3 regions of the Shewanella sp. 553 genome follow, and region 2 is predicted to be linked to each of the others. Evidence: predicted binding sites of a transcription regulator. Region 2 holds the regulator's gene; each other region holds the start of a gene.
What was found. The regulator MetJ, encoded in region 2, represses methionine synthesis genes. The targets are predictions, from matches to a motif close to TAGACGTCTAGACGTCTA.
Positions count from the first base shown of each region.

Region 1: metK (methionine adenosyltransferase) is a predicted target of MetJ. The motif match lies at 1,143-1,160, and genes of this name have one in related genera.
Region 3: serA (phosphoglycerate dehydrogenase) is a predicted target of MetJ. The motif match lies at 1,137-1,154, and genes of this name have one in related genera.

Region 1 is NZ_CM181701.1:3,158,783-3,161,059, reverse strand. Features, by position in the region: gene metK (methionine adenosyltransferase) at 1-1,099, opposite strand, end outside; gene tkt (transketolase) at 1,628-2,277, shown strand, end outside.
Region 2 is NZ_CM181701.1:545,195-547,471, forward strand. Features, by position in the region: gene traF (conjugal transfer protein TraF) at 1-335, shown strand, start outside; gene AC5YBZ_RS02505 (sulfite exporter TauE/SafE family protein) at 391-1,119, opposite strand; gene metJ (met regulon transcriptional regulator MetJ) at 1,226-1,540, opposite strand; gene metB (cystathionine gamma-synthase) at 1,764-2,277, shown strand, end outside.
Region 3 is NZ_CM181701.1:3,386,102-3,388,378, forward strand. Features, by position in the region: gene AC5YBZ_RS14975 (helix-turn-helix transcriptional regulator) at 1-341, opposite strand, end outside; gene AC5YBZ_RS14980 (DUF2238 domain-containing protein) at 480-1,088, opposite strand; gene serA (phosphoglycerate dehydrogenase) at 1,255-2,277, shown strand, end outside.

The DNA of each region.
Region 1 (2,277 bases), 1.4 Mb from region 2:
ACTCGTTACGACCAAAGTGACCGTAAGCCGCAGTGGCTTGATAGATTGGGCGAGCCAAATCTAACATTTCGGTTAGGCCGTATGGGCGCAGGTCGAAATGCTGACGAACCAGCTTAATCAACACCTCTTCAGACACTTTACCGGTACCGAAAGTTTCAACACTGATAGAGGTAGGCTCAGCGACACCGATAGCGTAAGACACTTGGATCTCACAGCGATCGGCAAGGCCAGCGGCAACGATGTTCTTGGCCACATAACGCGCCGCGTATGCTGCACTGCGGTCAACTTTCGATGGATCCTTACCAGAGAAAGCCCCACCACCGTGACGCGCCATTCCGCCGTAAGTATCGACGATAATTTTACGACCCGTTAGACCACAATCGCCGACAGGACCACCAATCACAAAACGGCCTGTTGGGTTGATGAAGTACTTAGTATCTTTGGTTAACCACTTAGCGGGCAGCACAGGCTTAATGATGGTTTCCATCACGCCTTCAATCAGATCTGGCTGGCTTACGCTGTCACAGTGTTGAGTAGACAGGACTACCGCATCGATACCAGCAATGCTGCCATCGCTGTTATAGGCAAAAGTGACCTGACTTTTCGCATCTGGACGTAACCAAGGTAGGGTATTGTCTTTACGCACTTCCGATTGACGCTTAACCAACTTATGCGAGTAAGTGATCGGGGCTGGCATCAATACGTCGGTTTCGTTGTTGGCGTAACCAAACATTAATCCTTGGTCGCCAGCGCCTTGCTCTTTAGGATCGGCGCGATCAACACCTTGATTGATATCGGGCGACTGTTTACCGATGGCATTAAGTACGGCACAAGAATCGGCATCAAAGCCCATATCTGAGTGGGTATAGCCAATTTCACGCACGGTCTTACGGGTGATCTCTTCGATATCAACCCAAGCCGAGGTGGTCACTTCACCGCCTACCAATACCATGCCGGTTTTAACGTAAGTTTCACATGCCACGCGCGCCTTAGGATCTTGCTCTAAGATCGCGTCGAGTACCGCATCAGAAATTTGATCGGCGATTTTATCTGGATGACCTTCTGAGACCGACTCAGAGGTAAACAAGTGCTTTGCCATAATGGAAAATCTCGTCTGTAAACAATTTGATTCTGTAGAAGTATCTACATCTAGACGGCTATTTTAGTGGAAATCACGCTAGATAACACCCCTTTCGATAAAAATTGTGGGGTAAAGCGCAGTAAATCGCAGCATTCCCAGACCGACACGGGTGCCTAAATGTAGCTAACAAATTGTAATTCATCACCTAATTATCTTTTAGTGATGATTTAATCTCCGAGTCTCTGGGGATGATTTTTTGTCATATTGCCACTCAATTACCACATAAGACCCTAAGAGTGATGAGGCGGCGTTAGCCATTTGATCTCAATGTGGCGGTGAGGTGTTATTACTAGGTTAATATCATGGAGCAATGGGCTTAAGTTGACACATGGTCACGACTCCTTAAGCCTACATATACGGGTTCTACTGCTTAGATCGGGTTAATCTGGGCAATTTGGCGAATTTTATTTGCGTCCCACCGCCTAGTAGGGGAAAATATGCGTCCACAATTGCCCGCAAAATCCCCAATAATAAGCAGGAGAGAGCATGTCATCTCGTAAAGAACTCGCAAACGCTATCCGTGTGTTAAGTATGGATGCCGTTCAAAAAGCCAACTCAGGTCACCCAGGTGCCCCAATGGGAATGGCAGATATCGCTGAAGTGCTTTGGAATGACTTCCTTAAGCACAACCCGACTAACCCAAACTGGGTTGACCGCGACCGTTTCATCTTATCTAACGGTCATGGCTCGATGCTGATTTACTCTCTGCTGCACCTTACTGGTTACGCACTTCCCATCGAAGAACTGCAAAACTTCCGCCAGCTTCACTCTAAAACCCCTGGTCACCCAGAATACGGATACACCCCAGGTGTTGAAACCACCACAGGGCCACTAGGCGCGGGTATCAGTAACGCGGTTGGTATGGCGATTGCGGAAAAAACCCTGGCGGCGCAGTTTAACCGTCCAGGTCACGATATTGTCGACCACTTTACCTACTGTTTCTTAGGTGATGGTTGTTTGATGGAAGGCATCTCACACGAAGCTTGTTCATTGGCGGGCACCTTAGGTCTAGGCAAGCTGATTGCATTTTGGGATGACAACGGTATCTCTATCGACGGTCATGTTGAAGGCTGGTTCACCGACGATACACCTAAGCGTTTTGAAGCCTATGGCTGGCATGTGATTGCCGATGTGGA
Region 2 (2,277 bases):
GGCAATTTACTTATCGAGTTGAGCCTTTATATACTGCTGGGGTGGCTTATGATTGGGCTGCACTTACCCTAACAAGTGATATCGATTTGAATGCTCATCAAGGTTTCGATGAAGTGGTTAGTACACAATATTGGCGCTTCGCAGGGGAGCTAAAAACCACGGATTGGTTGGCGCTACGTGTGGGTTATCGCCACAATTTAAACAATACCGCAATCGACCTGTATTCGGTTGGTACAGGCTTTAGTATTGGTCGCACCTTTAATCTGGACTTAACCGGGCTGTTTGGCAGTGATGATGCCATTGGGGGCGTGATCCGAACCTCATATCATTTTTAGTGATTATCTTGTTTGCTGATTTTTATTCCCTTTTACGGACACCTATTTGAGGTCGTTACGTTAGTTCTATAATCGATTTTACCGCTAAGATCAGCGCACTTGCACTGCACAATATCAGGGTAAGGCGTTGGGTTTTTTGTTTGTCGATGCCGCCGACAATACGATTAGCAACTACAAAGCCTAGCAGGACCGATGGTAGCAATAGCAGTGAAAGATACAGATGACGCAGTGTGAGTAATCCACTGAAAGCCAAAATGATTAAGGCGATCATTGAGCTAAAGATGAAGAAGGCTGACAAGGCTGCGCGAAACTGTTTGGCGTCTTTTCCCGAGAGTAAAATAGCCATTGGCGGTCCACCAATGGCGGCGATATTACCAAAGATCCCCGACAATATGCCCGCCATAAAAAGATTACTGCGATTTATGGGGAGACGTAGCTTCAATAGGCTCAGAACCACGGCTAGAGCCACAATGATTGCAATGGCTAATCCCAATACTGGTTGTGGTGCTAGCAATAATAAGGTTGCGCCTAATATTCCGCCAGGGATACGCCCCAGTAAAGCATATTGTAAGCCGTTAAATTCCAGTGCGCGCCTCTCTCTTTGCAGGGTGAGTAAGGCGATAGAAAAGCCCATCATAATGACAGGTGCGGGCACTAGGCTTGGGTCGACGAGATAGAGTAACGGCGAGGCGACAACGGCTAAGCCAAAACCGATCAGGCTTTGGGTTAGGGCGCCAATAAAGATGATCAGCGACGCTAGGCCAAGGATCATGGGATCAATCATAAGTTCAGGCACTATACCACCAGGGGTTGCAGTGTGTTTAGACGTGATAAAGAGGAGGGATCGCAGTGCGATCCCTCTTTAGCAAAACAGGATAGGTAAAGTCGATTTACTCGACGTCTTCCCATTCGATGCCCATCTCAGTCATCAGCTTTTTCACTTCGGCTGGAATACTGTCGGGTTTGTCTTTTGACAAGTCATCATCATGGGGTAAAGGTTGGCCAGTATAAGCATGCAAAAAAGCTTCACAAAGCAATTCGCTGTTTGTAGCGTGGCGTAAGTTATTCACCTGACGACGAGTGCGTTCGTCGGTTAAAATCTTAAGCACCTTGAGGGGAATAGAGACAGTGATTTTTTTCACTTGCTCATTCTTCTTACCATGTTCAGCATAGGGGCTGATATAATCGCCATTCCACTCAGTCATTGACTCACCTGTTAATTCTCAAATTCGGGGCAGATTTTATACCCTTACCGGGTACAGTCAAATTATTGCCTCTAATTTTTGTTAATTGCAAATAGATTTCTACATGTTTGGACGTCTAAACGTCTAAATATGTTGACGCTACCGCTTGCCTTAGGTACATTTAGACGTCCAGACATCTATAAAGTATAGATGACTGCCGCCGATTTAACTTTAGGAGTAAAAGATGACTGAGCGTAAATTAGCCACGGCAGCTGTGCGTGGGGGGATAGAATCCGATACCCAATATGGTGCCGTTGTACCGCCCATCTATTTGTCGACCAATTACTCCTTTGATGGCCATCAACAACCGAGAGATTTTGATTATAGCCGCTCGGGTAATCCGACTCGCTGTATTTTGGCTGACGCCATAGCGGAGCTGGAACGTGGGGCGGCAGGCATAGTGACATGCACTGGCATGGCGGCCATCACCTTAGTAACCAATTTACTGGGGCCCGATGATCTACTCGTGGTGCCGCACGATTGCTATGGCGGCAGCTATCGACTATTTACCCACCTCGCCAAGAAAGGGGCATTTAAACTGGCAGTGGTTGACCAAACGAATGCCGCTGCTTTGGCAGACGTTATTGCTCGCCAACCTAAAATGGTCTGGTTAGAAACCCCTTCGAACCCATTACTGCGCGTGGTCGATATCGCAGCGATTGCGAGCCAGAGCCATGAAGTGGGGGCGCTAGTGGTAG
Region 3 (2,277 bases), 1.2 Mb from region 2:
TGTAGGCCGCTAAGTTGCACTTCTTGGCTATCGTCGCTAAACAGTAGCCCTTGTACGCCTAGTAACAAGGCCGCTTCGGTATTTATCCTGTTACGATTTACCCGATACAATGCCAGCGGCACATAAGGCAGTAAGCGCGGCACGATAAGAGGGATGCCCTGCTTATCGACCGCCGCACCTTGCTGGGCAATAAAATAGAAACTCTGGCATTGCGGATCCGGTTCAAGCTCATCGACCTGACGTGCAATACGTACTCTTAACCCCAGAGACTGTGCCCAAATGGCCAGCTCGCATGGGCTAGATAACTGATGCCAAAAGACTAGCTCGTCAATGTTGCTCATCAAATCCTCCTTGATTTAAATTGCGCCAATTCATACCGAGCAAACAATCATCTATTGCATGCATCGATGAAGTACAGCGGTTAACCACCACAGTTTTCGCTACCTTAGTGCAGCCCCGACCTAATGGCTCACTTCGGCTTAACCTGTGGTTTTAAGCTGTTGCAGCAGGCGATTATGCCAAGATGACAACAGTAACACACTGACTATCGCGCCTAATAGCGCCATCGCCATATCTGACTGGGTATCCCACACATAACCCTGAGTTCCAAGGAAGGCTTCGGCGTTTTCACCCGACAAGACCGCCACCCACCATTCGATAAGCTCATAAAATGCCGATAAGGCCAACGCAAAACAGCAGACTAAGAAGCCACACCAAGCCCCGGGCTTTAATACTTGATTACGCAGCAACACTTCTCTGGCCAACAAGGCTGGAATAAACCCTTGGGCAAAATGGCCGACTTTGTCATAATTATTGCGTTCACTTCCCATCAACTCGGCAACCCAGTCGAACAGCGGAACTTCGGCATAAGTGTAATGGCCGCCCACCATTAAAATCACCGCATGGATCAGAATCAAACCGTAAGCCAATGATGTTAATGGGAAGCGCTTACGCGTAAAATACAATACCGGCAGCGCGATCAGTGCTGGCAACACTTCTAAAAACCAGGTAAAGGTATCTTTGGGCTCAATCGCCGACCAGATGAAGACGGCGAAAAAAATCGTGAGCCAGATAATACTTTTATGCAAAATTGGAACTCCTTAGATGATATTGTTTTAATATCGAAATAATGACTTTAGCCATCTAGCCCTCCACACTGATTAAAAATAGTGCTATTTTGAGAGAGCTTTAGCTGTCAACAATCAAATAATTACCAAATATATAGCAACAACCGATAAAGAGGGTACTCAAATCATGGCGAAACACTCGCTAGACAAGGATAAAATTAAGATCCTACTGTTGGAAGGCGTCCATCAATCTGCGGTAGATGTGTTCAAACGCGCCGGCTACAGCAACATTGAATACCATAAGGCATCATTAGGAGAAGAGGAGTTATTGGCCTCGATTAAAGATGCGCATTTCGTCGGTATTCGCTCCCGTACCCAACTGACCGAAACCGTACTGAAGCACGCTGATAAATTAGTCAGCATTGGTTGCTTCTGTATCGGAACCAATCAAGTTGATCTCGCCACAGCCGAAAAACTGGGGATCCCGGTTTTTAACGCGCCTTTCTCTAACACGCGCAGCGTCGCGGAGTTGGTACTGGGTGAGATCATCATGCTATTACGTGGCATTCCACAGCGTAATGCGATTGCCCACCGTGGCGGCTGGCTTAAAAGCGCCGCGGGCAGCTATGAAGCCCGTGGTAAAACCTTAGGCGTTATCGGCTACGGCCACATTGGTACTCAGCTGGGCATTTTGGCCGAGACCTTAGGTATGCGCGTGGTATTCTTCGATATCGAAGATAAATTGCCACTGGGTAATGCACAGCAAATCCACTCACTTGAGCAGCTATTAGCCCTAGCCGATGTAGTGAGCCTGCATGTGCCAGAAACCCCACAGACCAAAGATATGATCGCCGAAGCAGAGCTTGCTTGTATGCGCCAAGGCAGCATATTGATCAACGCCTCGCGCGGCACGGTTGTCGATATTGATGCCCTAGCTCAAGCAATTCGTAGCGAGCGCCTTGCGGGAGCGGCTATCGACGTGTTCCCGGTTGAACCTAAATCGAATGATGATGAGTTTATCAGCCCACTGCGCGGTTTAGACAATGTGTTGTTAACCCCACACGTTGGCGGTAGCACCCAAGAAGCGCAAGAGAATATCGGCATCGAAGTGGCTGGCAAACTGGCCAAGTACTCAGATAACGGTTCAACCATGACCGCAGTTAACTTCCCTGAAGTATCGCTGGCTCAGCACAAAGATGCATCACGTCTG